DNA from 4 places in the Desulfobacterium sp. N47 genome. Region 1 is predicted to be linked to each of the others. Evidence: predicted binding sites of a transcription regulator. Region 1 holds the regulator's gene; each other region holds the start of a gene.

The links. The regulator sigma-54, encoded in region 1, starts transcription at its own class of promoters, with help from an activator protein. The targets are predictions, from matches to a motif close to TNTGGCACANTTTCTGCTNT.
Region 2: VXK47_RS04735 (ammonium transporter) is a predicted target of sigma-54. The motif match lies at 1,690-1,709, and genes of this name have one in related genera.
Region 3: VXK47_RS15520 (P-II family nitrogen regulator) is a predicted target of sigma-54. The motif match lies at 4,384-4,403, and genes of this name have one in related genera.
Region 4: VXK47_RS19080 (diadenylate cyclase) is a predicted target of sigma-54. The motif match lies at 3,384-3,403, and genes of this name have one in related genera.

The regions. Positions count from the first base shown of each region.
Region 1 is NZ_JBAMMY010000285.1:29,667-38,046, reverse strand. It holds gene VXK47_RS18285 (hypothetical protein) at 1-323, shown strand, start outside; gene VXK47_RS18280 (MarC family protein) at 405-992, shown strand; gene kdsA (3-deoxy-8-phosphooctulonate synthase) at 1,349-2,167, shown strand; gene VXK47_RS18270 (KdsC family phosphatase) at 2,214-2,744, shown strand; gene lptC (LPS export ABC transporter periplasmic protein LptC) at 2,747-3,331, shown strand; gene VXK47_RS18260 (LptA/OstA family protein) at 3,372-3,878, shown strand; gene lptB (LPS export ABC transporter ATP-binding protein) at 3,879-4,601, shown strand; gene rpoN (RNA polymerase factor sigma-54) at 4,603-6,039, shown strand; gene hpf (ribosome hibernation promotion factor) at 6,052-6,585, shown strand; gene VXK47_RS18240 (PTS sugar transporter subunit IIA) at 6,638-7,096, shown strand; gene rapZ (RNase adapter RapZ) at 7,114-7,977, shown strand; gene VXK47_RS18230 (PTS sugar transporter subunit IIA) at 8,033-8,380, shown strand, end outside.
Region 2 is NZ_JBAMMY010000077.1:31,780-40,159, reverse strand. It holds gene VXK47_RS04740 (amidohydrolase family protein) at 1-180, shown strand, start outside; gene VXK47_RS04735 (ammonium transporter) at 305-1,627, opposite strand; gene VXK47_RS04730 (IS110 family transposase) at 2,584-2,799, shown strand; gene VXK47_RS04725 (IS110 family transposase) at 2,768-3,553, shown strand; gene VXK47_RS04720 (YncE family protein) at 3,721-4,926, opposite strand; gene VXK47_RS04715 (flippase) at 4,937-6,265, opposite strand; gene VXK47_RS04710 (adenylyltransferase/cytidyltransferase family protein) at 6,345-6,845, opposite strand; gene VXK47_RS04705 (hypothetical protein) at 7,300-7,467, opposite strand; gene VXK47_RS04700 (hypothetical protein) at 7,474-7,911, opposite strand; gene VXK47_RS04695 (transposase) at 8,318-8,380, shown strand, end outside.
Region 3 is NZ_JBAMMY010000240.1:12,378-20,757, forward strand. It holds gene mltA (murein transglycosylase A) at 1-708, opposite strand, end outside; gene moaC (cyclic pyranopterin monophosphate synthase) at 729-1,220, opposite strand; gene xerD (site-specific tyrosine recombinase) at 1,345-2,241, opposite strand; gene VXK47_RS15515 (M24 family metallopeptidase) at 2,253-3,368, opposite strand; gene VXK47_RS15520 (P-II family nitrogen regulator) at 3,987-4,325, opposite strand; gene VXK47_RS15525 (ferritin-like domain-containing protein) at 4,986-5,468, shown strand; gene VXK47_RS15530 (Crp/Fnr family transcriptional regulator) at 5,473-6,153, opposite strand; gene hcp (hydroxylamine reductase) at 6,294-7,922, shown strand; gene VXK47_RS15540 (HD domain-containing protein) at 8,065-8,380, shown strand, end outside.
Region 4 is NZ_JBAMMY010000295.1:134-7,858, reverse strand. It holds gene folD (bifunctional methylenetetrahydrofolate dehydrogenase/methenyltetrahydrofolate cyclohydrolase FolD) at 1-344, opposite strand, end outside; gene argC (N-acetyl-gamma-glutamyl-phosphate reductase) at 474-1,514, opposite strand; gene VXK47_RS19095 (hypothetical protein) at 1,774-2,178, opposite strand; gene VXK47_RS19090 (hypothetical protein) at 2,175-2,396, opposite strand; gene VXK47_RS19085 (C1 family peptidase) at 2,468-3,175, opposite strand; gene VXK47_RS19080 (diadenylate cyclase) at 3,543-4,988, shown strand; gene VXK47_RS19075 (UTP--glucose-1-phosphate uridylyltransferase) at 5,137-6,525, opposite strand; gene VXK47_RS19070 (branched-chain amino acid aminotransferase) at 6,543-7,607, opposite strand.

The DNA.
Region 1 (8,380 bases):
CCAATGCCGAAATATTTTCTTCTTATGCATCATCTATAAAGCGCTTTATAGGACGGGGCGGTGTTATTGTCTGGGGAATTGTGCCTACCGGTTTTGAAAATTTTGAAAAAGAAAATATTGCGTCTCTGATTAACCGTCTTGAAGAAACATGGCAGATTCTGGAAAAAAAAGGAATCGACATAAAATATTTATTAAGTAAAAGCCTTCTTTCTCCTGCAACTTGCTGCCTGGTGAATCCGGATAAGGAAAAAACGGTTGAAAAAGCGTTTGAAACAATAAAATCGATATCAGCTATGCTAAGAGAAAAATACCGGCTTTATTGAGTGCGCTGATTAATTATAATGTAAGCAAATCCCTTAGTTGTGATTACAATTGACTCAACCGGGACTTTTTGGAAATACTAAATGGATATAATTCAATCTTTCGTACCAACCCTTATTCCCATTATGGTTGCTATGGACGCTCCGGGAATTCTTCCGCTTTATATAGGCATGACGGAAGGAATTAATAAACCGGAACGTAAAAAAATTGTCCGTCAATCAATCATCACAGCCTTTATAGTTACAGTCGGTTTCATTCTTCTGGGTCAGATGATATTTAATGCCCTGGGAATACTTGTTGAGGATTTCATGATTGCAGGGGGCGGTGTGCTGTTGATCATAGCCGTTTCCGATGTTGTGCGCGCCGGTGAAAAAAAAATTGAGCGAAGTCCGGAATTCGGCGTAGTTCCATTCGGCACACCTCTTATTGCAGGCCCGGGCACACTAACCTCTGCTCTTGTTCTTGTTGGAACAAGCGGCTATATCCCTGTAATATTTTCGCTGATAGTAAACCTTTTATTTGCATGGCTCATATTCAGCCAATCAGAACGTATCATAAATTTTTTCGGAATAAGCGGTTCCAGAGCTTTTGCCAAAGTTGCTTCACTCATATTAGCAGCCTTTGCGGTTAAGATGGTAAGAAGCGGGATTATGAAATTAATATCGAATTAATTTATCCTTTCTGTCTTTAAAAGACTCAGATAGATCATTTACACTGTTTTCGGTTATCATCCTGATATTTTTTCATAAATACTCTTTGGCTTCAAACAGGGCTTGATGGCATTATTCTTTTTCGTTTCTTGACATTTAAGCCTTCAGACTATAGATACTCTAAGAAAATGATTAATGAGTTTTTAATAGAGCCAGTTCCAAAACGTCCCATTCAGGCTGATCTCTGCGTTGGGCTCAAATTTTAATCATAGAAATACTAAATGTATTCCTGTGGTTAATATTTTCGTCCGCTTTGACCTTGACCAAACTGAAACGTTTTGAAAGTGACTCAATATACTACAATTTACCGGGGAAATATGGCAAGCACTGTTAATATCGGCAAAATATCCATAGGGGACAATCATCCGCTAGTAATTATTGCCGGCCCGTGTGTTATTGAAAATAAAGATATTACTTTACAGATAGCTTATTATCTTAAAGAACTATCTGAACAACTTGATATTCCTCTGATATTTAAGGCTTCGTACGATAAGGCAAATAGGACTTCATTAAGTTCCTTCAGAGGGCCCGGACTGTTAAACGGACTTAATATCCTGAAACAGATAAAAAAAGAGCTGGGTCTTACAATTCTGTCTGATGTTCATTCAATTAATGAAATTGATAAAGCAGCCGATATACTAGATATAATTCAAATACCGGCATTTCTCTGCAGGCAGACTGATTTCATATTGGAAATTGCAAAAACGGGAAAGCCTGTAAATATTAAAAAAGGTCAGTTCCTTGCTCCATGGGATATTATAAATGTAGTTGAAAAAATTGCTTCTACCGGCAACAAAAAGATACTCATTACAGAACGTGGTACTACGTTTGGATATAACAATCTTGTGGTTGATTTCAGAGGTATTGAAATAATGCAGGGATCAGGATATCCCGTTATTTTTGATGCAACTCACAGCATACAGCTCCCGGGTGGTGCAGGAAAGAGTTCCGGCGGTGAACGAAAATTTGCGCCAATACTTGCAAAAGCAGCTGTTGCGGCAGGGGCTGACGGTATATTTATGGAAGTTCATCCTGATCCGGATAAAGCGCTCTGCGATGGGCCCAACTCGCTGGTTCTTGACAGCCTTTATGATTTAATTAAAAGACTTAAAGCAATACGTCAGGTTGTTATTTAGACACACCCAATGTGATTGGCTTTATAATAAATAAAACTGGATTACCATGATATTTAAAGTGCCTGATGCCAAAACCAGGCTTAAACATGTAAGGTTATTGCTTCTTGACGTTGACGGTGTAATGACTGATGGTACTATTATTTATGATGACAATAATATACAAACTCAGACTTTTCATGTCAGAGACGGGCTCGGAATCAGGCTTCTTATGCTTGCAGGAATAGAAGTCGGAGTGATTACCGGCAGAAAATCAGAAGCGCTGCATCACAGATGCAAAAACCTTCATATCGGGTATATTTATGATAACGTTAAAAATAAGGTTGAAATACTTCATGAAATAATTGCAAAAACCGGAATAAATGCCGATGATATTGCATACATGGGTGATGACCTTCCGGATATTTCAATTATGAAGGAAGTAGGGATACCGATAGCTGTTGCGAATGCCCATGAGATAATAATTGAAATATCACATATTGTAACGTCAGCCAAAGGCGGGGCGGGGGCTATCCGGGAAATATGTGAAGCCATACTAAAAGCGCAAATGCTCTGGGATTCTGTTATAGAAAGATTTTAATAATGAAACTGTCAAATATATTCAGCAATAAAAAAATAAAAATTGCCTTAATTACATCCATTGTCATTACAATAACTGTGATTTTCGGCGTTATTATCGGCTACCGGTATTTTTCAAAAAAGCCTGAGAGAATGCTTCCTGCCGTTCTTGACGGATCAAGCATATCCTTAGAAAGGATAAGCCAGATCTCTTCAAAAAACGGTATTATGGAGTGGAGTCTTGAAGCACGTTCGGCAATTTACAGCGAAGACAAAAAAGAGGCCTTTTTTAAAGATCTGACTGTTACTTTTTTTACAAAAGACAACCAGGAAGTATATCTTTCCGCTGACAAAGGAACCTTAAAAACCGAATCCGGCAATATAGAAATTAATGGCAATGTGGTAATTAAAAACAATGATTATATGTTAAAAACAGGAAAAATAAATTATGATAATAAAAAACGTATTATACAATCAAAAGCACCGGTTGAACTAACCGGCAAGTCTTCAAATCTTATTGCAAGCTCCATGGCTATAGATTTAAACACAAATAAAGCTGAGTTAATTGGTAAAGTGGACGGGATATTTGGTGATAACTTATCATTATAAAAATAGATATTACTTGCATTTGCTGTTTGTTGCAGTTTTTTTGTTATTTTTAATTCATTCGGGAGACGTACTTGCAGCAGACAAGACAATAAAGCCTAAAAAAGACGGGAGTGTTGAGAAAACCCGTATAACTGCAGATATGCTGATTGTTGACGGAAATTCAGATAAAGCCGAATTCATCGGAAAAGTGAAAGCCGTTCAGGGAACAACCGTTATTACTTCAGACAGATTGAATATTTTCTACCAAAAAGTCGATACAGCCGCTAAAGATAACCCAAAAGAAAAAGAATCAATAAAAGAAATAATAGCAACCGGAAATGTTAAAATATTGTTTGATGATAAAATTGCAATAACCCAACATGCTGTTTATGCAACAAGTACCAGAGTTTTTACATTAACCGGAGTCGGATCTAAAATTACAAGTGGAAATAATTCGATAACCGGATCAAAAATTACCTTTTTCAGAGATGACGGACATGTTAAGATAGAAAGCAGCAGGAGCAATCGTGTTGAAGCTGTCTTTGAATCTGATGGAAAAGGAATATAAATGTCAAAATTGCTTCTTGATAAACTTGTTAAAATTTACAAGAGAAGAAAAGTTGTAAATTCAGTTGAACTTAATGTCGAAAGCGGCAAAGTATTCGGACTGCTTGGTCCTAACGGAGCAGGTAAAACCACTATATTTTATATGGCCGTTGGAATGGTAAAACCGGATGAAGGTAAAATTTCAATTGATGATGAAGATATTACCAGCTGCCCGATGCACATTAGGGCCCGCAAAGGATTGGGTTATCTTCCCCAGGAACCGTCAATTTTCAGAAAGCTTACGGTAAGAGAAAATATAATGGCAATTTTAGAAATGCAGCCTATCTCATCAAAGGAACAGAATGAACGCGCTGACAGACTTCTTGATGAGCTTGGCATTAGTCATCTTTCGCACCAAAGAGCATTACTTCTTTCAGGGGGAGAAAAAAGACGTCTTGAAATTTCACGCACTCTGGCAACAGAGCCGATCTTTATTCTTCTTGATGAACCCTTTGCAGGAATAGATCCGCTGGCTGTGCTTGACATAAAAAATATTATTGTGCATCTAAAAAATCGCGGCATTGGCGTACTGGTTTCAGATCATAATGTCAGAGAAACTCTTGATGTATGCGATATGGCTTATATCATCAGCGACGGGAGAATAATTGAAGCGGGCAATCCCGAAAAGATCGCTTCCAGCGAAATTGCGCGCCGCATCTATTTAGGGGACGAGTTTAAACTTTAATATGGCTCTTGAATTCAGACAACAGCTCAAATTATCCCAGCAACTGGTAATGACCCCACAGCTTCAGATGGCTATAAAGCTTTTGCAGCTTTCCCGTCTTGAGCTTGTGGAAACAATACGTCAGGAGCTTGAGACAAATCCCTTACTGGAAGAGTCTTTTGATTCACATCCGGATGATTCACCTGTTGAACGAAGTGAAAACCCGATTCAGCAGGAACTCCCTGCAGACAAAGAAATTAAAATAGAAGAAAAAATTAATTACGATGTTGACTGGAGCAATTATATTGACGAATATAATACTCCGGGGAAAACTCATTTCGAGACTGAAAGGAAAGAAACCCCAAGCTATGAAACCTTTATTTCCGCTAAGGAATCTTTAAACGACCATCTGCTATGGCAGCTTCTTATGGCCTGCACAACAAAAGAAGATGAAGAAATCGGGAGTTTGATTATCGGCAATTTAAACTCAGACGGATATCTTGACAATTCCATTGAAGAAATATTTATTAACAGTAATTATTCAATCGACAGGATTGAAAGTGTTTTGACCCTGCTGCAGACTTTTGATCCCCCGGGTGTTTGTGCAAGAGATCTTAAAGAGTCTCTCTTAATCCAGGCAAGGCAGCTTAATCTTGACAATACCTTAGTAACTGAAATTATTGAGCATCATCTTAATTACCTTCAAAACAGAAACTATAAAGCCATATCAAAGGAACTCAAAGCCGATCCCAACGAAATTTTGGTGGCAATAAATATCATAAAAGGCCTTGAGCCAAGGCCCGGAAGAAAATTTTCGGATGAAGAACCTCAGTATATAACCCCGGACATATATGTACATAAGCTGGAAAATGATTTTGTAATAGTATTAAATGACGATGGAATGCCGAAACTTAAAATTAATTCCTATTACAAAAATACAATCAGCAGTGGTGGAAAAATAAATAAAGATGCCAAGGAATACATAAATGATAAAATTCGTTCAGCCGCCTGGCTCATAAAAAGCATCCAGCAACGCCAGAAAACGATATACAGGGTCATGGAAAGCATACTCAAATTCCAGAGGGAATTTTTTGAAAAAGGTATAACTTACATGAAACCCATGGTTTTAAGAGATATCGCACAGGATATCGAAATGCACGAATCGACAATAAGCAGAGTCACAACGAATAAATATGCATTTACTCCGCAGGGAATTTATGAATTGAAATATTTCTTCAATAGTTCTATAAATCGTTCAAATGGTGAAACTATTGCATCTTCCGGAGTTCAGGAAATGATAAAAAAGATTATTGAATCCGAAGATCCCAAAAAACCCTACAGTGATGATAAACTAACCGAAATACTTGTTAAAAATAACGTAAATATTGCAAGAAGAACTGTTGCTAAATACAGAGAGATGTTAAGAATACTTTCTTCTAATAAACGCAAACAACCATGAGGAGGATTTAATATGCAAACATCCGTTACTTTTAAAAATCTCGATCCTTCTGACAATCTTAAAGACTACATTTGTGAGAAGCTGGACAAGCTTGATAAATATTTGGACAACCCGGCGGAAGCAACTGTTGTTCTTTTAATAGAAAAATTTCGCCATATCGCAGAAGTAAATATCACAGGCGACCGATTGAGTATATATGGTAAAGAAGAGACAAACGATATGTATTCGGCTGTCGACATGGTTGCTGACAAGCTTGAGATACAGATAAAGAAAAATAAACAAAAAATACGCAAACGCAGAGTAAACCACAAAGATAAATCTATAACCGGAGACCATGAAATTAGTTTATCTGATGAAGAATCAAGCGTGGGGCAAATAGAGATACGGAATATAGAATACAAACCCATGGATATTGAAGAAGCTGCTATGCAGATGGATCTTGTTAATGATAATTTTCTTGTATTTACAAACTCACGATCAGAGAAGATCAACGTACTTTATAGAAGAAAAGATGGAAATTACGGCCTGATTCAACCCATCAGTTAATAAACAGCTTTGATACCGGCGATATGCTTACTTGCAGGCATGATGGAATAAAATGAAAATTCTTGAAGTATTACAAAAAGATACTATCAATACCGATCTCAAATCGACGGATAAGAATGGGATTATACAGGAACTAGTTGATTCTGTTTCCAAAATAACGGGCAAAGACAGCGAAGAGCTTGTAAATGTTATTATGGAAAGAGAACGGCTCGGAAGCACCGGAATTGGGGGAGGCATTGGGATTCCACATGGAAAATTAAAAAATCTTGAATCGCTTGTATTAGGTTTTGGTTTAAGCCGAAAAGGTGTAGATTTTGAATCAATGGACGGGCGGCCAACTCACCTTTTTTTCCTGATTTTAACACCTGAAAAATCTACCGGTCTGCATTTAAAACTTCTTGCACGGATTTCAAGAATTTTAAAAAATGATTCTTTTAAAAAGAAGCTTTTGAAAGCAACCGGTAGTAATGAGGTTTATTCCATAATTAAAGAAATTGATGAAGATTTTTAAAAACAATCCCTTTTGAAGTGAATAATTTAAAAATATTTATAATTACGGGACTCTCCGGATCGGGCAAAAGCACCGCAATTGCGGCATTTGAAGATGCCGGGTTTTATTGCGTTGACAATATGCCTGTTGCTCTTCTCACAAGTTTTCTTAAACTTCCCATAAAAAGCTCAGAAGAGATTGCAGGTCTTGCTTTTGTAATGGATTTGCGTGAAAAAGATTTTTTAACTAAATACAAATCGGTTTTTGATTCAATAAAGCAAAATAATTATTATTTTGAAATCATGTTTCTTGAGGCTGATGAAGAAGTTCTTTTGCAGCGCTTCAGCCAGACAAGAAGGCACCATCCTCTTTCCCGTGGAAAAACACTTATCGAAAACATCAGAATCGAAAAAGAACAGTTAAAGGATTTAAAAACAGTTTCCGACAGGGTAATAAATACATCACGCCACAGTGTTCATGAACTCAAAGCCATAATTTCAGATATTGCATACAAAAGCAAAAATACTTCTCCAATGAATGTTCACATACTTTCATTTGGTTATAAATATGGCATACCTATAGATTCAGACCTGATTATTGATGTACGTTTTCTTGCAAATCCCTATTTTAAACCTGAGTTGAGAGACCTTGACGGAGAGAATCAAAAAGTTGAAAATTTTGTTCTCAAAAACAGGCAGACAAAAACTTTTTTAAAAAAATATCTTGAGTTACTTGACTATTTAATACCTTTATATGAAAAGGAAGGAAAGGCATATTTAACTATTTCTATCGGATGTACAGGAGGCAGACATCGATCTGTAGCTATTGCCGGAAATATTTATAAGCATTTAGAAAAATCCGGAATACGCATCAGTATCTCGCATCGCGATATCAGCCGTTAATTACATACCTTTTATGTTTGTTCACAATTTGCCATAAATTACACACAGGAGCTTTATGATTGGAATCGTTATCGTAACTCATCAACAACTTGGAGATGCGTTGATAGATGCTGCTGAATTTATACTGGGAAAGCATCCTGACAAAGTAGCCTCTGTTTCCATAAATATTAATGAATCTGCCGATAAGCTCAGAGAAAAAATATCCGAAGGTATTAAAAAAGTAAATGATAATGAAGGAGTGGTTATTTTTACGGATATGTTCGGAGGAACGCCTTCAAATTTAAGTTATTCATTTCTTGAAGAAGGCCGTACAGAAGTCATATCGGGAGTAAACCTTCCTATACTGTTAAAAGCTATAAATTCACGAAAAGATATGGATGTAGCAAAGCTTGCTCAATGCATC
Region 2 (8,380 bases), on a different contig from region 1:
ATGTTGAATAATCATAATCAGGATAAATTGTTATTCGGCACTGATTCTCCATGGCAGGACCAGAAGGCTGATATGGAAAAATTTTTAAAATTACATGAAACCGGTAAGATCACAAAAGAACAGCTTGAAAATATCCTCTGGAAAAACGCCAATAGTCTTTTTGAGCTTGGATTAAAATAACAGGCAGTTTTACCCAAAAAGGATTCAGGGTTTCGAGGACTCAAGGGTTCAGGTGTTGGTTTTCTAATGCTTTAGACATTTCACTCGAATCCTCGAATCCTCGACCCCTTGAACCCTTATTATTCTAGTATTCCTGCATGGAGCCATAACCATGTTCCCCGTGGATGGATTGGTCGAGCCCGATTTTCTCAGATTCGGCAGTGATTCTGAAACCAACAGTTTTTTCAACAATAAAACATATCACTATGGTGCCGACTACAGCAAACAATATTGTAGCACCGATGCCCATCAATTGAATTGTAAGCTGATTCCAGACAGTCCAGATTTTATGGCTGACAGCTGAAGCATTTTGCATCCAGCTGTCGCGGATAAAAAAAGAAAGCAAAATTACCCCAAGAGCACTTCCGATACCGTGTATCCCGAAACAATCAAGACTGTCATCATAACCCAACTTCACTTTAACGGTAAGAGCATAAAAACACATAACAGATGAAAGAGCTCCCAATATAATTGCGCCGAACGGCAATACCACACCTGCAGCGGGAGTTATGGCAACAAGGCCGGCAAGTATGCCTGAAGCAAATCCGAGGGCGGTGGCTTTGCGGAACTTAAAGTACTCTATAATGAGCCAGGTCAAGGCACCGCTTGCGGCAGAAATCTGTGTCATGGTCAGCGCCCGGGCAGTATCCAGACCGCTGTGTACTGTTGAACCGGCATTGAAGCCAAACCAGCCAACCCATAAAAGACCTGCCCCTGTTAAAGTCATTACGAGATTATTGGGTGCCATCGGAGTTTTAGGATAACCTAGACCCAGAAATATTGCTACTATAAGAGCGCTGAATCCGGCGGAAACATGAATTACAAGTCCTCCTGCAAGATCAATAACACCTGCCGCCCCTGCATTATAAAGCCAACCGTCGGCTGCCCACACCCAGTGGCACAATGGACAGTATATAAAAAGCATCCATAATATTATAAATGTGATGTAACCGCGAAAGTAAACACGTTCCGCCAGCGCACCGCTGGTAAGAGCCGGAGCAATGATTGCAAATTTGCCCTGAAACATGGCAAGTACGTATTCGGGCACGCCTTTTATAATTGCATCATCAATACCCTTTAATAAAAAATAATCATTACTCCATCCGGCAAAACCTCCGAGGATATTCGGACCGAATGCAATGCTGTAACCGCATACTACCCATAAAACGCCGATAACAGCCATTGATACAAAACTGTGCATCATAGTGCTTAGTACGTTTTTTGTTCTTACCAGTCCCCCGTAAAACATGGCAAGGCCGGGAACCATAAGAAGCACGAAAGCGGTTGAAATCAGCATCCAGGCGGTAGTACCGGTATCCACAGGTGTGCTTTCGGATGCATGAACAATTTGTGGAGTTAAAGCAAAGATAATGGGTGCGACAGCGGCTAACAAAGATTTTTTCTTCATATATTATTCCTATTATTACATCATATTAAATAAAAGAAGTGAAAAAACGTAAAACCAACCATCAAGCAATGAATATGCCATACTTTATTAATATTTAGATGATATAATAAATAGTTATACCAATATTAATCGCACTATTAAGATAGGGAGTTAGATGAATAAATTACAATTATGTTTATTAATATCAGTATATAATTCCAATAATGTAATAAAACATGGTTTCGTATGAAGTGCACAAACCGTAATTTCGGCGGAGACTGATATCCGGATGAGTTAGCACAACATAACAAAGCTCCGAATTCATAAAATATTATCAGTAAGCCGCTTGAGAGAATAAATGCCATCAAGCCCGGCGATGCTCTTAGGTATTTTTTCATTAACCGATTGGAAATAACTTTTAAATTGCCGGTATAAGCCAGACACAAAGGCCTTGCTGCCGATAGGGTATAACAAACTCATTTGTCTTTTAATGTCGCAAGAGCCAAGAGCGGATTTGACCCCTTTGCTTTTTTTAATGTCGCAAGAGCCAAGAGCGGATTTGACCCCTTTGCTTTTTTATACAAGATATTTATACGGTTTTTTGTAAAAAAAAGGGTTTGAAATAATAATTAATAAAAACAAAGAAAACGAACGTTTTCTTTAACGCTATTTTGACATTTATTGATTCAACAAAAGGAGAACCGCCAGAATCGCTGCCTCCACCTTGTGTTCTTATTAATCAAAAAATGTTATAAACTATCCCAGGACGCCGGGGTAAAATGGGGAGAGTGAATCTGTCGTTCACCTGATGCCAGAGAGCATGTTTTGTAGAGTAGATCCTCTTCCCACTGCTTTGTTCAGTAACTCGTACGGTATCATAAACCTTCTCGAATGGGAATGAGTTTGCACTTACAAGGTTGATTCGAACAAAGTTTTTTACCAAAGTAAATATTTCTAACTTTGAAAGGAGAAGTTATATGTCAGTATCGGTTCTTGGGATAGATATAGCAAAACAGAAATTCGATGTCGCTTTGCTTGTAGATGGAAAGACAAAACATAAAACCTGTAAAAATTCGGCTGAAGGTTTTGATGTGCTGAGAATCTGGCTTGAGAAACAGGAAATTCGAAAGGTTCATGCCTGCATGGAAGCCACGGGCAATTATGGAGAAGATACTTGCGTTTTATCTTCATGATGCTGGTCACACAGTCAGCGTTGTCAATCCTGCCAGGATCAAGGGATTTGCTCAAAGTGAACTGCTTCGCACCAAGACGGATAAGCTTGATGCTTCCTTGATTGCCAGGTTCTGTTTGGCCATGAAACCAATACCATGGATACCCCCTTCACCGGAGATCAGAGCCCTGAGAGCTTTAGTCAGGCGAGTTGATAGTCTGACCAACATGCGAACTCAGGAGAAGAATCGGATCAGCATCGCATATGAAAGCGTATCTCTTTTGATTAAAGAACATATTGCTTATTTGGATCATGAAATTAAAAAGATCAGAAAAGAAATAGCGAGGTTGATTGAAGAAGATCCTAACCTCAAACGAAATAAGGATTTGCTGGATACTATTCCCGGACTTGGCAAGGTAACCATTGCTGTCATTCTGGCAGAATTAGATGATCTGGAAAAATTCAATCATGTTCGTGAGCTGGTTGCATTCATCGGACTCGCTCCAAAGGAAACACTCTCAGGATCATCTATTAAAGGAAAACCAAGATTGTGTAAAATTGGACATGTGCGGCTTAGAAAGGTTTTTTACATGCCGGCATTAGTATCGATTCAATGCAATCCTTTAATGATAGCATTTTGCAACCGCCTAAAAGATAAAGGAAAAAATGGCAAGGTAATAGTCTGTGCGATAATGCGGAAATTGGTTCATATTGTCTTTGGAGTCCTGAAATCCGGGAAAAAATACGATCCAAATTATAAACCGGTTTCCGCTTGACAAGAACGGTATCTACAAACAAATACTACCTGGTTCTTTGAAAAATGTTTATTACGAATGGAAAGAAAGTAACGATGAGTTGAGCGGGTTCCCCGCTCGAACACAAGGGTACAGGCATCCATGTCCAATGTCAAGAGCCAATTCTCGTCGCACATAAAGAAGTCATTCTATTCCTGTTGTCCACGTTCATTCTTCCAGAGTGTTTCCCACCAGTTGATTGTTGGCGAGGCTGGTCTATATACAGTCCTCACAGACTGTAGTGCATAGTTTTCTGGAAAAGGCAAAACGGAATAGGTTTTTTCTATAGGATTCCAAAGATATATTCTATTCCTTTTGCTGTCTATTGTTGCCAGTAGGCCGCAATCAAGCTGATGAGTATTTTGTATCCATTCCTTGCCCTCATTACTGTGGGAATCAAGATTCGAGAAATCCACTTGTTTTGTTTTTTTCCCCTCTTTGTCCAATATCAATACAGCACCATTGCGTGTGTCTGAGACGACATAGCCGTCTTCATATTTAATGAGACCATGCGGACGGTTTAGATCACTTATTAATGTTTTCACTGTCCCATCGTTTCTGCTAATCTCAACGGCCACTCCTCGATAAAGGAAGGTTGCTAGTATTGTTTGATCGTCACAACCATAAGTAGCCCAATTTGGGTCAACTGATTTTTGCCATTTTTCCAAACCAAGGAGGTTTTCTATATTGCCCATGTCAATTGATATAGCATGTTTATCACAGGGATCTTTGCTAAGTAATTTCTTTTTGGCATCTTTGTGGTCTATTATAAATATTTTATTTTTATACGCAGATTCTTTTCCAAGTCTAACTAAAGTGAGTCCCCGAGGATTTGTATTAAACCCATTATCCCATGCGAACCACTCCCAGCAGACGTTACCTGTTCCTATGTCAATCTCTAATATTGATTCTGTTCCCGTGCAACAAACCAAAACACGCATAGGGTTATTTTTGGAGAAATTCACACTGTGTATATTTCTAAACAGGGGGTTTTCGATTTCTTTTAAAATTTTTCCAGTATTAGTCCGAAGCACAACCAAACGATCTACAAATCCAATAACTGTGAAGTCAAATCTTACTGCAACGCCCCTTGGTTCTTTGCCTTCTATTTTCCAAAAAGCATGATCGAGTGAAAAATTTGGCAACAATGGGGTTAATGCTACGAAACCATCATCTATTTGTCCTCTCAGTTCCATAAATATTTTAGAGTAATCTTGATTCTTATGTCCTTCATCAAGCTCGTGGCTTCTATCTTTCAAAGCCTTACTATGATTACAGTTCTTAACTGCGAGAACGACAAGACTACCAACACCAAGATTATCGACTTTTTTGAAAGAAGAAAAATCAATTCTCATAATTACCTTTCTATCTCCTTGTTAATTTTGAAAAAGAAAACGCAGTGGATCGTATTCGCAGGTGTTTTTTCACTGCACTATATAGAAGCACATTCCAAAGAGCAAGGGTAAATGCCGAAGCGCTGGCTGCACCATTTATTCCGAACAGGGGGATCAAGACAAAGTTTAGCGTTATATTGAGCATTGCCGTCCATAGAAGGATTCGAACGGCAACTTTCTCATGACCACACATTGTCAAAAGATAGCCAACCGACCCCATAGAAGCATTAACGAACTGACCAGCAGCCAACAATGCCAATGGTGTCTGTGCTCGCAGAAATTCCGGACCATAAATCCAAGCGGCAATACGCCCACCCGCTACAAAAAATATTAGAGCTAAAAGCAAGGCGGGAATAAAGAATACCCTCGCACTGATAGTGACCAGCCGTTGCAATCGCGCCATATCGCCCTGAGCGTAAATTCTTGCGAAGTTAGGAGCAATTACAGCGTTCCCGGCGTGTAAACCAAAAGCCACGAATCCTGATATCTCTACTGAAACGCGGTAAATACCGACATCGTCGAATGGTCGTAACATTCCGAGTATGAGAATATCGGCTTGGTCATTAATCAAGCCTGCGCTTGCTAATAGTGCAAACGGTAACGCACGAACCAGCAATTGGCGTATGGGGTATGATGCTGGTGTTGTTAGAAGTGGTTTTGGCAGATTTTGGAACAACATAAGCAAAGCTACACACAATATCACCGCCGCAACGGAAACGTGGATTCCCATAACATATTGTGGCGAATATGGCCCAGGAACTATGGTAAAGAGACCAGCGAGAATAAGCAATAGCAACAAGGGATAGATGAACATCTCTACGGCCTGGCTTTTTACTACATGTCTTAGTCCGCGCAAGGCTGCTAGGGTTGCATTAGTCCAAACTGTAAGTAGTAACAAAGGTAGCATAACAATAAAGGTGAGAGTTTTGCTTCGTGTCATTTCGTCCCTCAACAGCCACAAGGAAGAAGCCGTAATCGCGACCAAGACAAACCATACAATTACCTCAATCAATGCTGTACTTACAAGTAGCCCACGTAAATACTGCCACTTCAGCCGCACCTCACTGGTGGCAGCCTCCCGCAATAGCAAGGCGGGCAAGCCGAATCCGGCAAGAACCTTTAAGAATAACATCCAGGCTATTGCATAAGCGTAGATACCATAATTTTGTGCTCCAAGCCCCCGCGCTAGAATGATTCCGATAAACAAGGCTAAGAGTTGACTAGCTCCTCTAATAATCGCAGAGCTTATTCCTCCGCTTACAAGCTGCCCTCGCAGGCTGTCAGCTGAACCAATAGACATTCGGATGCGGGAGATTATCATGTCAGACTGTTTTTGCGGAGGGGAATAATTATCAGCCGATTAATAATTTCTATATTTTTCATTTATGATCCTGACGCTTATAATGTTCACCCCATTCATTAAGCAAAATTGAACTACTCCATTCTTTAGAAAGTCCTATTCCAAATTTTATTTCTATACCAAGCTCTTCGCAAACAGGATATTCGGGTATTTTAGTTGGATCAGATCGATCACCACCTTTTGTAAACACGTTTGGCCTTAATCGTTTCAAGGCGACACTGACTGTATTGTCGTTTTCAATTTCAAAAGGAACTACGATATCAACTTCTCTGATACAGGAGACCATTAGGCATCTTGTGCGCAAATCCATGAATGGTTTTCCCTTCTTAGCGCGCAGAAAGGAATCACCGTTTACAATTGCGATGAGTGTATCCCCAAACGCTTTAGACTCTATGAGACAGCTAGTGTGGCCCGGGTGTAAAGGGTCATATCCTCCGGAAGTGCACACAAGGCGTCCTATTTGATCTCTGATTTTGTCAATTTCATCAAATGACATAATTTTGGCATAGTTCCCCATCATATCTCCTAAATTTATGTTTTTTAAATAAATTCTTGTTATTTATTTTCTGTGTTATTTCTTCTGCTGTCATACAGTTGATGGCGTTATATTTGTCATTTGCTCTATGCCGAAAGAGGCGATTAACGGCGGGGCTTTGCGACGAGGAACCGAGTCCGCCAACAGCCCTTGGTTAGGCCGTCAATCTTTAATTATAAGGTTTACATCATATTTTGCATCTCCATCATTTATGGAGACAATCAATTCATTTCCATCTGTCAGGGCCGACTTAAAAATGTAATCCGCTCACCGGTTCGAAAATGCTATTTTTTCTTCCAAAAAACATTATAAGAAATATTCTTCTTTTATATGTTTTATTCATATTATACATAAATTAAAGCAGATATGGTTTAGTAAAAATCAAAAATAAGCAAAATATATGCCTAAAATCAGTAACATTTTTATTCTGGAGGTTTTATTACAATTTTACGCCGTGCCTGACACCATCGAAACTATCTTCTTTATAAATATCAAAAAACATTTCGTGAAGCTTTTCTGAAGATTCATGGTACCTTCCGATATCTCCTTGGACACCAAGTGTTGGGTCAATTTTACCTGACAATCTGTTTTGTAATTGTTCTGGCACTACAATTTAGGGGTTTCCATCCGAATCTTCCATGATGGTGCCTTCATGAGACTCATAGCTGCTTTTATTATGAACGAGTCGATTTCTCTCTCTGATTAAGTCCGCAAGAGTCTGATAGACTTTGTTTTCGACGTTAATCATAAATTTGTTCGATGTCAGCAAAGGCACAATATTTATAAGCTTTCCTTTAAGTGACATAGAAAGCAGGCCAGGTATTTGTATTTTTCCATGAGTTCCATGGGAATCTGTAAAATGCTTGATCAAATAATCATTAAGGCTACACTCCAAAGCAGCAGCGCAAGTAAGTATAAAAGGAACCGTATGAATGGAATTTTCACCAGAATTAAAAAACCATCCTATTTCACTTCTATACCATGTCAATATTTCTAGATAGGTATGGTTCTGATCATAAAAATGGTCGATAATTATTTTCTTATCATTCATAGTATACTTCGGTGGCCTATCACTTAATATATAAAATATATTTTTACTTGATGATGGAAACAAAATCTGTATGAAAGGTAGTTAATTTATAAAGAAAATTAGAGTTTTTGTCAAATTATTAGTGTGATATTCCGTATAAAACAGGATTTTGTCCAGCTGATTTCATTTGTGTTGATTACTGAATGAAACCTTGTAGATCTGAGACATCTGTCGTGTTGCTGATTTCAGGAAGAAATATTGATATTATTAAAATACAGCCTAAGAACCTTACACGACCAAACAGAAAAGATTTATGACAATGAACATTACATAGTGTTTTATAATAAAAATATAATGGACCCCGAAATTTGAACTGATGGTTAAGCTGCTTTTTCTGTGATATTGACTCCATTATAAAGGAGACAGAATGAGAAAGCAATATCCAGGGAATTTTAAAGCAAAGGTTGTATTGGAAGCCATCAGGTCAGAG
Region 3 (8,380 bases), on a different contig from region 1:
GTTATCAAGATTAATCTTTCCTGATCCCTGGATCTGAAGGAAAAAAAGAGCTACGGGATCTTTTACCCAGGCAATAATACAAACTTTATTGTCAGCAATTGCTCCTGCTTCGATTTCTTTGCGCTCATAATAAGGGACAACCGTTTGCCCCGTATATCGGCCTGTTATTTTTTCTCCTTTATATTTTGGAGAAAATAATGAAAGATTTATAGAAACAAGATCGGATGGTATGCTGTAAACCGGATATTTATATATGTCACTTTGTAAAAGACTTCCTTCAAGCTCAGGCTCATAATATCCTGTAAAAAGGACTTCTCCATTCCCATTACTTCCTGCCGATTTATAAACATAATAATTTATATTGATATATTTTCTTAAGTCATCTGCTGATGGTCTGCTTGCGATAAATTTTTGAAAATTTTCCAGAGAAGCTATCATTTGTGAGGCAGTATAAACATCATTGGCAAAGTGAAACTTATAATTGGCAGGCTTTTTTAAAAGGTATGACAGGCTTTGTCTTATACTTTCATCCAGATTTTCATAATTCATATCATCTGTGAAATCCGGATAGTTTAATGAAGACAGCTTAACTATCGCTGTCGGTTTCTCTTCCGGTCTTAATTTTATTTTGGCGCATCCTGCTAAAACCGAAACCAAAAAAGATAGTAAACAAAAAACAATCAATAAAAGGTTTATTTTTTTTTGCATTTTTCTATTCAATGCGTTAATCATGGCAAAGTTGACTTTTCTCTTGTGAATTTACCGCTTTTGCCCCCCTGTTTTTCAATAAGGCAGATCTCTGAAATGGTCATTTCCTTATCATAGGATTTGCACATGTCATATATGGTCAGGGCTGCAATGGAAACGGCAGTCAAAGCCTCCATTTCCACACCTGTCTGGCTGAAAATCCTTACGGAAGACTCGATTTTTATTGTGCCTGAAGTCTCATCAGGATAAAAATCCACGGCAACATGGGTTAAATTTAAAGGATGACACATCGGTATCAGATCCGATGTTTTTTTTGCAGCCATTATTCCGGCAATCCTTGCGGTTTCAAGAACATTTCCTTTTTTAACCTTATGATTCATTATCATATTCAGAGTATCCGGTTTCATGCAAACAACACCGCTTGCTATTGCGCTTCTTTCCGTTGGTTTTTTTTCGGTAACATCAACCATGCGCACATTCCCGTTTTTATCGATATGTGTAAAAGAAGGCATAATATTTCCCTTTTCCAATTAATTTTTCACCAACACATAAACCCACAACCCACCTTTCCTTGCACCTTTAACCTTGCACCTTAAACCTTGCACCTTTAACCTTGCACCTCGAACCTTTAACCTCTTACCCTCTTGGATGGTATTTGCTGTGTATTTTCTTTAAATGATCACGTACTACATGTGTATATATCTGAGTTGTTGAAATATCAACATGTCCCAGCATTAACTGAACCGATCTTAAATCAGCTCCGCCTTCCAGCAGATGAGTTGCGAAAGAATGCCTTAAACTATGGGGCGTTATTGTTTTTGTTATTTTCCCAAGAGTTGAATATCTTTTAATAATTTTCCAGAAGCCCTGACGGGTCAGAGGTTTTCCGCCTCTTCCTACAAACAGAAAATTGCTCATATTATTTTTCAAAATAAGGGGTCTTGCAGTATTAATGTATTCACTTACTTTCTCTTTTGCAAAAGTTCCGATAGGAACTATTCTTTCTTTTGAACCCTTACCGAAAACTCTTACAAAACATGCATCCATATTAACATCAAAAAGCTTGAGACCGACAAGTTCCGAAACCCTGAGCCCGGCAGCATACAAAAGCTCAATCATTGCTGAATCCCTTAATCCGGCAGGCTTACTGACATCCGGAACAGACAGAAGAGATTTTACTTCATCCTGTGTTAATACATTCGGAAGATAGAAACCGCTTTTTGGAAGATCTATAACTCTTGTAGGATCAGTGGTTATGAGCTTTTCCCTTACAAGAAACTTATAAAATCCCCGTAAGGTAACTAAATGCCTTGCTCTTGATCTTGCTTTCAGTCCATCTTCTCTTAACGCTATAATATGCATAAGAATTGTTGGAGTGTCAGCCTCCGAAATATCTTTAATTCCCTTTTTACCTAAAAAATCAATATAGGTTGCGATGTCGCTTCCGTAAGATTCAAGAGTTTTCTTTGAAAGTCCTTTTTCAACGACAAGGTAATTAAGATATTGATCAACAAGAGAATCTATGGGAGACATTTATATAAACCTTATTTATAAAAAATGTTTTGATCAAGCTTATTTAAGACCTCTGCTCCTTTGTCTCTTACTACAACCATGTTTTCAAGTCTTATGCCACCCCAGCCCGGAATATATATACCGGGTTCAACAGTAAACACCATTTGAGGCTCAAGAACCGTACCTCTAAGCGGACCTACTCTTGGGTTCTCATGTACTGAAAGGCCTGTGCCATGTCCAAGACCATGGATAAATTTTCCACTAAATTCCGTGCCGTCAATATGATTGCGTGCGGCTTCATCCACAGACCTGGAATTTATACCTGACGCTATCGCATTTACTGCCAGAAACTGGGCATCGAGTACTGTTTTATATGCTTTTATAAATTGGTCATCCGGTTTTCCGATAACGATAGTTCTCGAAATATCGGAAAAATAACCGTTTAATGTTGCACCCCAGTCAAAAAGTATAGGTTCGCTTTCTTTAAATGCGCGATCTGAAGGAATTGCATGGGGAAGTGCGCTGTTTGGCCCTGATGCGACAATAGTCGGAAAAGACAAACCCTCAGCTCCGGCTTCGTGCATGGCTTTTTCAATGAGCCAGGCCGCTTCTCTTTCCGTAAGACCGGGTTCGATCAAATCCTGTATCCGGAGAAAAGCAGTTTCCGCTATTACCAGGGCTTTTTGTATTAATCCGATCTCTTCTTCATCTTTTATTACACGCAATGTTTCAACAATATTTTCTGTTTCTACCAGTTCCACTTCAAGGCCGCTTGATTTAATCTCCTCTGAAATTTTTTTGTAATCAAGGTATGATAACCTCACGCTCTCAAATCCAAGTCTTTTCGTACAAAGTTTTTCCAGGATTGACGGGATCTGTTTGGCCAGTCCTTCTTTATAACACATGATTTCATAAAGATGCCCCGCTTCCCTTGCAGCTTGCTCATCATAACGTGAATCGGTAGCAAGGATAAGGCCTGATCCGGAAACAAACAAAGCACCGGCGGATTCGTCAAACTGGGTGTCATGACCTTTAAATCCGCTTAAATATCTCCGGTTTTCATCTACAAGAACCATGAGTGTATCAAGGTTTTTATCAGACATGATTTCTTTTACCCGAAAAATTCTGTTTTCAATAGCGCTGTTCAACTATCTCTCCTTTTCTAAACTTGTGGTTGCTCTTGTAATTTGATCTCCGGCAGTAAGTATTACCGGTAATATTATATTGCATGGTTAGCGTCAATTTAAAAGACAGAATCGAATCAATCATAATTATAATATGTATGCTGTTGCCAATAAGGAGCAGATGGGAAGGTGCCGGGAAGAAAGTTGAAAGTGGATAACTATATTGTAAAATATAACATACAATTATAAGAGATAGTGAAAAAGATATAATCCATAAATTAAGACAGAAACAGTTTCCGGTTACCGTAATTATGCCAAACAATGGCATAGAGCCCGGCATTTTTCAAGCCGGGCTCTTATGAAGTAAATATTGTATTTTCTTTCTTATATAACTAAACTCATTCACAAAAGGAAAGAGACGGAAAAAACAACCGGCGCAGCCGCAACAAGCGTCCACATATAATTAGCATGTGTCCGTACCAGTTCTATAGCCTCTTTATCGCTGTTGCTTCCGTTTCTGCGGCAATAGCCGTTGAAACGCATGCTATTAAAATTAGTAGAAGTATTATTATTTTCTTCATTTTAGTTATCTCCTTTGAACTATAATTATGTATTAACTGTTAAAAGTATATTTTTAATAAGTTATAATGCGTCATTGCCGCTTTCGCCGGTTCTGATTCGTGTAGCCGATTCAACCGGAATAACGAAGATTTTTCCATCTCCCACAGTTCCGGTATATGCACTTTTCTTTATTCCTTCTATCACAGCATCAACCATGGAATCATCCACAACTGTTTCGATTTTAATCTTGGAGATGAAATTTGTCTCGTATTCAACTCCACGATATAATTCTTTGTGGCCTCGCTGGCGACCATAACCTTTGACCTCGGTGACTGTCATGCCTTTTACTCCCAATTCATTAATAGTATCTTTAACATCATCCAGTTTGAACGGCTTAATTATTACCTCGATTTTTTTCATTTATGCTCCTCCCCCTATTCTGTCGAATATATTTAAAAGTACCAATTATCTTACGTTTTGAGCAAGCTCTGTGCCATATGAAAAATAATATATATAACATACAGATATTATGTGCTATATATCGTTCAGGCACTGTTGTGATGATATCATCAATGAAACAAATATGTAATATAAACTTTTTATAATTACATATTTGTTATTATATTAGTCAGCATGGGTATTCTTTTATATACATTCGGTTTAAAGGGGCGTTCCGAACTCACCTTGCTATTTATTATGATGAGCCAATTGCAAAACTTGCGAGCCTGTTTTCCCACTAAGTTTCAAAACGGGAATCCGGTTTACAACTGTCTGAAATCATGAGTGCCCGACAAGAACATGCGGGCATAACAACACATTTTGCAATTACACTTGTTAATTAATTATTGACAATACCGGTACAATAGTAGAATATTTTCATATTATTAAAATGGGTTCGGTAAAGTCAGTCTCTGTATTTTGTTCCAAAATTTGTGTGCCTGTGTAATTGGACTTACGGTTAATTATCATGCAGAAACAGAGAGATATTCTTTCATAATCATGCATGCCTCGTATATGGCGTGATATAAATGCTAAACTGTATTTTTTAAATATTGTAAAAAAAGAATCATAGAAAGGAATATATTAACAATGAGTTATGATTTTAATGCGGATGATGTATTCGAAATAGCTGAGCAGCTCGAAAGAAACGGTGTAAATTTCTACAGAAAAGCAGCAGAGGGCGCCTCGGATTCTACGGCCAAAGCACTTTTAGTTAAACTTGCCGACATGGAATATGAGCACGAAAAGACTTTCAAGGCATTAAGAGCCGGCCTTTCGGAAAAAGAAAAAGCTTCTTTAATATTTGATCCTGATGATGAAGCTGTTCTTTATCTTCATGCGCTTGCCGACACACGGGTATTTTTTGAAAAAAAGATTGATAATACTTCTTTGAAAGAAATTTATAAAGCTGCCATAGAAGCTGAAAAAGACTCTATTGTTTTTTATCTGGGAATGAAAGATGCCGTTCCTGCTAAATTCGGCAAAGATAAAATTGAGGCTATAATTAAAGAAGAAATGCAGCATATCAGGATGTTAAGTTCTGAGCTGACAGGCCTGAAATAACAATTTATTTGCTATATTCTCCAAGATTTGTAAGGCCGGAACGATCAAGAATCTTTATGTTCCGGCCATCAACTTTAATTAATTTCATATCTGCTATCTTTGCAAATATTCGTGACAATGTTTCAGGAATTGTTCCAAGAAGACTGGCAAGTTGATTTTTCGAAATATTTAATCTGACAGAGTCTTTTTTCCCCTGTTCTTCGGAAAGCAGCAATAAATATGACGCAAGCCTTCCCGGTACCTCTTTAAGAGAAAGGCTTTCAATCTGGACTGTAAATTGTCTTAGCCTCATGGAAAGAACAGCGAGCATGCTTAAAGAAAGAGAAGGATTCTTTGTAATAAGACCCACAAAAGTATTTCTCGGAAAAAACAGGAAATGACTTTTGGCAATTGCCTGAGCATTGGCAGGAAATGGTTGACCTGTAAATACCGGAACTTCGGCAAAAGGTTCTCCCGGTCCCAATATATGAAGAATTTGCTCCTTTCCTTCGGCAGATACTTTATAGATTTTAACAAGCCCTTCTGCAACAACATAGAAACCATTTCCGGGATCACCTTCCAAAAAAACGGTTTCACCCTTATCGAAATATTTACTTACAACAATATTTTTTATATCATTAATCTGGCCATTAGATAAACCACCAAAAAGAGGAACATTGTTTAATATTTTAATGATATTTTTCATTTTTTCTCCTTTTTTAAAAATATTGTCTTTTTCTTGACTTAAGTCAAGGCAAAGCTGTTTTTATTAGTATATTTTACAAATCAAAAAGATAAATAAAATTTACAACAGTAATTAAACAATAAAATAAGGAGGAATCAATCATGTTTTGTTATCAGTGTGAACAAACTGCAAAAGGGGAAGGATGTACTATAGCGGGTGTATGCGGTAAAAGTTCCGATGTTGCAGCCTTACAGGATCTTCTGGTTTATGCTCTGAGAGGATTATCTTTATATGCTCTTAAAGGTTATAAAGCAGGAATTATAGATAAAGAAATAAATAAATTTACCTGTGAAGCAGTCTTTTCAACTTTGACAAATGTGGATTTTGACCCGCCGAGGTTTCAGAAACTTATTAATCAGTGTGTTGCTGTTCGCGATTCTCTTAAGGAAAAGCTTTCAAAAAAAGGGATCACTATTGCCCATACGGAAGGCCCGGCCACATTTACTCCCGAAACAACCATTGAAGGGCTTATAAAACAAGGAGAAAAAGTAGGATTAAAAAGTGAGCCGGATCTTAATCCTGACATTTTATCTCTGCAGCATATATTGACATTCAGTATAAAAGGTGTTGCCGCTTATGCGGATCATGCAATGATTTTGGGAAAGAGTGATGACAAAGTATACCAGTTTATTTATGAAGCTCTTGCTGCGGGCTTAAATAAAAATTTGACAGCAGATGAACTTGTAGGCCTTGTTTTAAAATGCGGTGAAATAAATCTTCTTGCAATGGAGCTTCTGGATAACGCAAATACCGAAACCTACGGTCATCCTGTGCCGACAAAAGTTCCTTTGGGAGCAAAAAAAGGAAAAGCCATTCTTGTTTCAGGCCATGATTTAAAAGACATGGAAGAAATACTGAAGCAAACCGAAGGAAAAGGAATATATGTATATACTCATGGAGAAATGCTTCCCACACATGCCTATCCGGGGCTGAAAAAATATTCCCATTTCTACGGACATTACGGAACGGCATGGCAAAATCAGGCAAAAGAATTCGCCGAGTTTCCCGGTGCAATACTCATGACGACAAACTGCATTCAGAGACCGAAAGATTCTTACAAAGATAATATTTTTACTACCGGTCTTGTCGGATGGCCCGGTGTAACTCATATGGCCGATAAAAACTTTACTCCCGTGATAAACAAAGCTCTTAGCATGAAAGGTTTTGAAAACGATACCAACGGCAAAAGCGTTATGGTTGGATTTGCCCGCAATGCAGTTATGGGAGTTGCAGGACAGGTTATCGAAGCTGTTAAGGCCAAGGCGATAAAACATTTCTTTCTTGTTGCAGGATGCGACGGAGCAAAACCCGGACGTAATTACTACACCGAATTTGTAGAAAAAGTTCCCAGGGATTGTGTTGTGTTAACTCTTGCCTGCGGCAAATTCCGCTTTTTCGACAAAGATCTTGGAGATATCGGAGGAATACCAAGGCTTCTTGATGTGGGGCAGTGCAATGACGCATATTCAGCCGTTCAGATTGCTGTTGCTTTATCAAAAGCTTTTGAATGCGGTGTAAATGATCTTCCGCTTTCGATGATACTGTCATGGTATGAGCAGAAAGCAGTTGCGATTCTTCTGACCCTGCTTTATCTTGGAATAAAAGATATCAGGCTTGGACCAAGTCTTCCGGCTTTTATAACGCCTAATATTTTAAATGTGCTTGTGGAAAAATTTAATATCATGCCGATAAAAACTCCTGATGAGGATTTAAAGGCAATCCTGGGATAAGCCGGATGCAAATCCGCTTTATTCAGGACAGAATTGCGGCGGGGTGTAAAACCCCGCCCTACTATCATCTTGTAGAGGCGGCATTTTACATGCCGCCACTTATGCTCAAATTCGGGATTTAATTTTTTATGGAGGAATAATTATGAAGTGTCCGGGGCAGGACAGCCGTTATTGGAAACAGGAAGCCATATTTGATGAAACCTGTCCTAAATGTGGTAGTAAAGTTGAATTTTTCAAGGATGACACAGCAAGAAAGTGTGGCAACTGCGGACACAGATTTATTAACCCTAAGATGGATTTCGGGTGTGCGTCCTACTGTGAATATGCAGAGCAATGTCTTGGAACACTACCCGAGGGTCTTCTCGCCCAAAAAGAAGATTTATTAAAAGACAGGGTAGCTATAGAAATGAAGCGCTATTTCAAAACTGATTTTAAAAGAATCGGCCATGCTTCAAAAG
Region 4 (7,725 bases), on a different contig from region 1:
TTTGGCAGCGGCAGTTGTACCAGAATGCCATTTACGGAATCATCCTTGTTGTAGTTATCTATGGTAGCAAGCAAGTCTGCTTCCGATATGTCAACGGGGAGACTTTTCAGATCCGGGTTCGATTCGTTAATAGGCTTGCCCGGCATCATTTCTTTAAAACCAACACGATGTGCAGTCTGAATTTTTAAAGTTACATAGGAAATTGAAGCTGGGTTTGCACCAACTAAAATTGTAACCAAACCCGGAACTACACCATGTTTTCCCTTGATTTCAGCAACCTCTTTTGTAATTTCTTCCAGTATCTGTTCCCGGATTTCGGTTCCCAGGATTAATTTTGCCGGCATTTTAAATCTCCTTTCAAAAAAAAGTTATAAATTCAAATTATTCAGGTTTATTTTACAATATTGCTCAACTATTTAGTCCATTAGATAATTCTTGTCAAGTAAGCAAGAACTTTTAAACCTTCTTTTGTGCTACAACGGATAAGGAACATTTTTAAGCCCGGTAGTTTCATCAAATCCAAGCATTATATTCATATTCTGCACCGCCTGCCCCGATGCTCCTTTTACAAGATTATCTATAGCAGAAATTAAAATGATCCGCTTTGTTTCTTTATCTATAACAAACCCTATGTCGCAGTAATTTGTGCCTCTCACATGCAAGGTATCAGGTAGCCTGTTCTGATCATACAATAGTCTGACAAAGGGCCGCCCGGAATAAAAAGATTTCATACATTCGTTAATATCCTGGGCACTGATATTTTTTTTAAGTTGTGCATAACTTGTTGTAAGCATACCCCTTGTCATTGGCACAAGATGTGGCACAAAAGTAATTTTTATATCTTTGCCTGCTTCACAGGACAGGATTTCATTGATTTCGGGATTGTGCCTGTGGGATGCAACTTTGTAAGCCCTGAAAGATTCATTAACTTCGCAAAAATGGGATGAAAGGGCAAGGGAGCGTCCTGCACCGCTTACACCGGACTTTGAATCGGTGATAATGGTTTTGGCGTCAACAAGTCCCGCTTTCAGCAAAGGGATAAGCGGAAGCAGTGTACTTGTAGGATAACATCCGGGGTTGCCGATTAAATCAGCAGTTTTTATCTTGTCATAATATACTTCGCTAAGCCCGTAAACCGCTTTTTCAAGAAGATCCTTTGCGGTATGTTCCTGGTAGAAAGAAGAGTAGACTATATGATTTTTGAATCTGAAATCAGCTGAAAGATCAATAACCTTTTTCCCCTTATTGATCAGAACCGGCGCAATTTCCATCGGTATTTTATGGGGAAGCGACAGAAAAAAAAGTTCAGCTCTTTTATAAAGTTTCTCAACGGAAAGCTCTTCGCATACAAGATCAGTATGACCTGCCATAGAAGGAAATACTTTATCAAATCTTAACCCGGCATATTGCCTTGAAGTAATAACCGTTATCTTTACCTTCGGATGCCCCGAAAGAATACGCACAAGCTCAGCGCCTGCATATCCTGTGGCACCAACGACTCCAACTCTGACCATTTCTACCTCCGTTTGAAACCTTTATAAAACACAGCTCAATGCTTTGTTCGCTTAAATGGTGTGGGTCATTTAAAGCTTTTCAGTTTATAACCATCTGTATTGCAATAATAATTTATTTATTGAAAAAATTTTATATCTTAAAAAATACTCAAAATGCAACATAATTGATGGTCTTTTAAAAAGCCCGCAAATCATTATGCCTTACTTGGATAAGCCTGCCCCGGCAGGATTATCAGGAACAAATTTAATCTGCAGTACATCAAACGCATGTTTTATGTGCTATCATACTGATTTCGGTAATAGCACCCTTTAAGTCATCCAGTTCTTCTTTTGTCGGACTGCTGCGGTGGTATTTTTCTATTGAGCAAATAGACTGGATGTTCTCGTATTGTAAAATGCGTTTTTTCAGTGTTTCATCAATCGGCATTACTGTTTCAAGGCCATTAATAAGATCGATAAAAGTGTGATTATCCGGCAGTTTTTTGTGATAATCCAATATTGCCATTACATAACCTTCCAAAGACATGGAAAGTAAATTATACCTTATATCAGCGCCAAAACGGTTTTTTTCACCTTTGGGTGTTGCAGCTTTAAGATATTGGTCGCCGTTTTTCAGCCACTTTCGCCAGTCTAAATCAGTTTCATTCATAATTATTTGTTTCATTCAATTTCCTTATTGGTGCTGGAAGATTTTTCAAAAATTTTTGTAAGATCAAAGCCAAAATACCGCAAACACATCAGAAGCAATAATGCAGCGCCTCCTTCATCCAAATTCCCGACAAACGGGATGTTATCAGGAATAACTTCAATCACTCCCACACCGATATTAAGGAGATAACATATTGATATGAGACCCAAACATGCAATAATAAAATTTTTCACCGTACCCCCTCAGATACAATAGCAAAGCGGACTTTTAACTGAATCACTTATTCTTATTATATCACATTATATCACAAAGCCACATTATGCCTGTTTTGAAAAAAAACGGACTCACCGCCATTGGCCAGCAATTTTTTCATGTCATCAAAGCTGATTTTACAATCACCGTTTACTCCCCAATCACGACCCCAGGAGTTACGCAGCAAGAAATATTTTTCCCTGGCATTTACGCCCCGGCATAAAATGCAGTGTCCACCCATCTCATCTCCCGTTGCGTGGATGAATCCTTTATCATCGGTATCAAACATATTCTCCAGCCATGGCAGACCCAAAACAGCCGGACCCCGGTATCCCACTCCAAGGGCAAGATCATTCAAACTAAAACCCCAGTAGTAGGAATCAAAAAAGCCTTTTTTTTGTACTATCTTGACACCGGACAGCACAGAAGTACCTTCGTACTTCTGTTGCGCACCCGGATATGAACCACCCGGCCATTCATCGATCTTCTGGGCCTCCCAATAAACAGCTTCCCGTGCAAAGGCATTGGTCAAGCCAGGCACTTCGGCAGGTCTGGCCGCCAGCTCGTGGGAGATGCCGAACCCAACGCAGGCGCCTTCTCTGCCCTGATCCAGATAGACATTACAACGCCAGGTGTAAGAGCGTAATTTTTTGGCTGCAACCATGCGCCGTACCGGATATTCTTTGCTTCGATCATCAAAGAATTTGACTCGATCCAACCGGATATCATTCGTTTTGCTTCCATCTTTTAGAGTAAACATGTTTTATCTCTCCATTGTTGGTTGTTGCATAAAAGGGGGTAAAGACGTTTTGTCAATGAAGCAATATAGTTTAGTTCGTGCCTCAGCAACTGATAATATGGGCAATGTTACACCTCAAATTATTTATTTTGTTTTATGTACGCTATAGTGTTCGAAATATCAACTTATATGAAGGCAATAACGATTTTAAAACTGTGTTGCCGGGCTGTCTGGGTCATTGTCTGTAATGGCCGCCATATCATATTTTAACTTGCTTTCCGAATGGCCAATCATTATACTTCAACAATCTTAGACAAGCTGCGAGCAATCAATTCCGTATAGTAATTAAATCGCAAGTTCTAATAATTTTCCTGGAACAGACAAAAAGATGCATGATTTTCTCTCATTTTTTTATTCCATCAGATGGCAGGATGTTGTCGATGTTGTTTTAAACAGCTATATCCTGTTCAGATTCTATATACTTTTTCGCGGAACTAATGTTTTTCGAGTACTTATAGCAATAGCTTTTCTGTGGTTTTTCCAGAGAATAGCTTTTTCTTTAGAACTCATAATAACAAGTTGGGCTATTCAGGGCATTACCGCTGTTGCAGCCCTTATAATAATTGTTGTTTTCAGAAATGAAATCCGAACTGTATTGCAGGCAAAAAATATAAAATCGTTTTTATGGGGTTTCCCTCAAAAAACTTCTATCACTCCTGTTGAAAAAATTTCACAAAGTGTTTTTGAGCTGGCTCGTAAACGTACGGGAGCTCTATTGGTATTTCCTGCAAAAGATGATCTGGAAGAATATGTAAAAGGCGGTCTGCCATGGCGTGGTGTTATTTCAAAAGAAATGATAATGAGTATTTTCTGGCATGACAATCCTGTGCATGATGGTGCGGCAATAATCAGTAAAGACAGAATTCTTGAAGTTTCCTGTATTCTTCCGCTTTCACACAATAATAATCTTCCTTCATATTATGGAACGCGGCACAGAGCCGCACTTGGACTGGCTGAAGCTACAGACGCAATGGTTGTAGTCGTATCTGAAGAAAGAGGTACGGTTTCCGTAGCTAAAGATTCAAGAATATATCGCATAAACAAAGAAAAGGATTTCCGGCGTATCCTTCAGGAGCATATGGGCGGTGTTCCTGAGCTTGATAATGATAAGCGGAAGGAAAAACTTGGAATATCCTTTGCAGCTCTTGTTTCATTTCTCTTTATTGTGGGAGTATGGTTTAGTTTCTCAAGAGGCATGGAAACTTTTATTAATCTTGAAGTACCGGTTGAATATATGAATCGTAATTCGGATGTGGAAATTCTGGATACTTCGGTAAATTCTGTTATTCTTAATATAGGCGGCTCAGATTCTCTTATTAAATCAATACGGCCTGAACAATTGAAAGCCAGGATCGATCTTGCAAAAGCAGTTGCAGGAAAAAATTCATTCCTGCTTACAGATGAAAACGTATCTCTTCCACCTGGTATAATGTTAAAAAGAGTTATCCCTTCAGTTGTTGAAGTAACGCTTGGAGTGCCTGTTATAAAGGTGCTGCCTGTAAAGGTTGTTTGGGCGGGCAGTCTCCCGAATGATCTGGTGCTTGATAAAGTCAAAATCATACCGGATAAAGTCAGGGTGATCGGATCCAGCCGCATTCTGGATGGAATCAAAACTGCGAATACTGATAATATATATCTTGAAAATATCTATAATTCCGGAGTTGTTACTGTTAAAATAGCTCTGAGTCCGCCTTCTCTCAAAATGGCACCGGATTCAAAAGACACGGTTACAGTGGTCTATACTGTGAGAAAAAAATCAATTCCTATAAGCTGAAGATAAAGACTTAAGGAAGACAAAGCTCATATGTTAGCAAGCTGATATGGCAATTATAAGCCGATGCCTTTAATGAACATTCTGTTATGTGTTTGTCTTGCCAGCTCAACAGCTTATGAACTGATTAGCTATTATTATGTTAAATATATCAAAAAGTTAAATCTTTATTAATAATCGAATTTTTAGTGATTACAGCCGGGTTATTACCTGTATTCTTTATTGTTACATTTCCAGCAATTTTGACATCTTTTTCAAAATAAACATCGCCTATTATTGACAGAGATTCACATTCTATCAAAGAAGGCACTCCTTCTTTAAACCTGTCGTTAAATTGATCTATTTTGCTGTAATACTTAGGATCAAGGTGTATCCGTATTTCCATAAGCTTTCTTGCAGGATTGATAATCAGTTTTTCATCGGCTACAAGATAGCAATCGGAACGCACGGCAAGAAGCTCGCTGCATTTTTTGACAGGATAAAATCTGGATCTTGGAACCCTTACTGCTGTCGCTCCATCAAAAAGAGAAATAGCTGATCCCATGGCCGTTTCAATTTGATATACTTTCGGGCTATTATCATCTCTTGGGTCAAGGGTTTTCGGATTTAATATTAATGGAAGATAAACAAATCCTTTTTCTTTGATAAGTTCTTTCAAATAAATAAGATTTATCCAGATATTATTTGTATTGAAAAAACTGTAACAACTCACATCTCTGAAAGCACCCAGTTCACTTTCAAAGCATTGGGCTACCTCACGTAAAATAAGGTTTCCGTTTATATGTCTGGCGATGTGCCCGCCTTTTAAATCGGATGGCGTTCTGTCAGAAACCTCCATTAAAAAAGGAAAATTATTTTGGGCAAAATAACCCAGAATTGCCTCATCCACTGTAGCTCCCAGGTTGTCCGAATTTGAAATAAAAGCATATGTTATCCCTTCGGAAAGAAGCTTATCAAGCATTCCTGAAGTCTGAAGCGCAGCATATATATCTCCATGCCCCGGCGGGTTCCATTCAATTTCTTTATTGTTAGGACATACGGCAGGACCGAAGCCATCACGAAGTACTTTAGGATATTTATGCTGAAGGAACGTAATGGGAAAGACCGGCAAATTCATTTTTTGCATGGCTTTGACCGTATCCTTATCGGTTCCGAAACTATTCATGAAAGCAAGTCTTATATTATTTTTTTCAGACTGTTGTATTATGATATCAAGAAATGTTTTTTCGCCCCTGACTCCAATAAGTGATTTGGCTTTGCTTAAACCCATGCTTGTGCCAAGACCACCGTTTAATAATATCCGGACAGTATTCTTTAATGCTTTCCTGCCGGTATCTGAATATCCGGACAGGTCGTTTGAATAAGTGATCTCATTTTCCCTAACGCATTCAATATCTTTGTCAAATATTATGCCCCGTTCACCATTAATAACTTTATGGTAATAGTACAGGAAGCTATCAACAACCACCTGGGGAAGGTTTTCTTTTTTTATCTTTTCAGTAAAAGCTGCGATATGTTTTTTTATTTCGGAATGTTCCACTAATATTCTCCATAAGTTCAGATTACTTGTTCAATCCAGCCCATGGTATCTTTTTCTCTTCCATACTGTATGTCGGTCAAAGCTTTAAACAGTTTATTTGCTACAGAGCCGACTTTTCCATCTGATACAGTAATAACCTTATCCCCATACTTAAGCTCCCCAACAGGAGAAATTACTGCTGCTGTTCCCGAACCAAAAACTTCTTTAAGTTTTCCCGAAGCATGGGCTTGCATTACTTCATCAATGGTTATCCGGCGTTCGATTGTTTTAAGACCCCATGATTTGGAAAGCGCCAGAACAGAATTTCTGGTGATTCCCGAAAGAATGCTGCCATTTAAGGAAGGCGTTATAATTTCATCATCAATTACAAAAAATATATTCATTGAGCCCACCTCTTCAATATATTTCTGCTCAATGCCATCTAACCATAAAACCTGTGTATAACCTTCTTTGTGGGCTGCTTCGCCTGCATAAAGACTTGCAGCATAATTTGCCGATGCCTTTGCCTCACCCAGACCGCCTCGTACAGCCCTTACATGATCCTTGGTAACAAGGATTTTAACAGGATTAAAACCTGCCGAATAGTAAGCTCCTACCGGTGAAAGGATAATAAATAAGCGGTATGTATAAGATGCCCGCACTCCCAGGAAAGGATCCATGGCAATAATGGTCGGTCTTATATACAATGAAGTGCCGGGTGCATCGGGGAGCCAATTTTTTTCAATTGTTATTAATTTTTTAAGTGAATCAAAAAGAAAATTTTCATCTACTTCAGGGATGCAAAGAAGCCTGCACGAATTATTGAAGCGTTTAAAATTATCTTTTGGTCTGAAAAGCTGAATTGAGCCGCTGCCTGTGCGATAAGCTTTTAAGCCTTCGAATATGGATTGCCCGTAATGAAGCACCATTGTTGAAGGATCCATGTTAATCGGTGCATAAGGCTCTATTCTGGGATTGTGCCATCCTTTTTCGGGATTATAGTCCATATTAAACATATGATCGGTAAATATTGTACCGAAACTAAGAGCGGAGCTGTCCGGAATCGGTTTCAATTTGTCTGCTGATTTTATAGATAGTTGCATTTTAACCTCCTGGGATACACAACATTTATTACAGTTCTTAATAACTTTATTAATACTTTGATACAGCATGACTATACTCTAAATCAAGACTTAAGTTGATTTGTACTATATAGTGTTT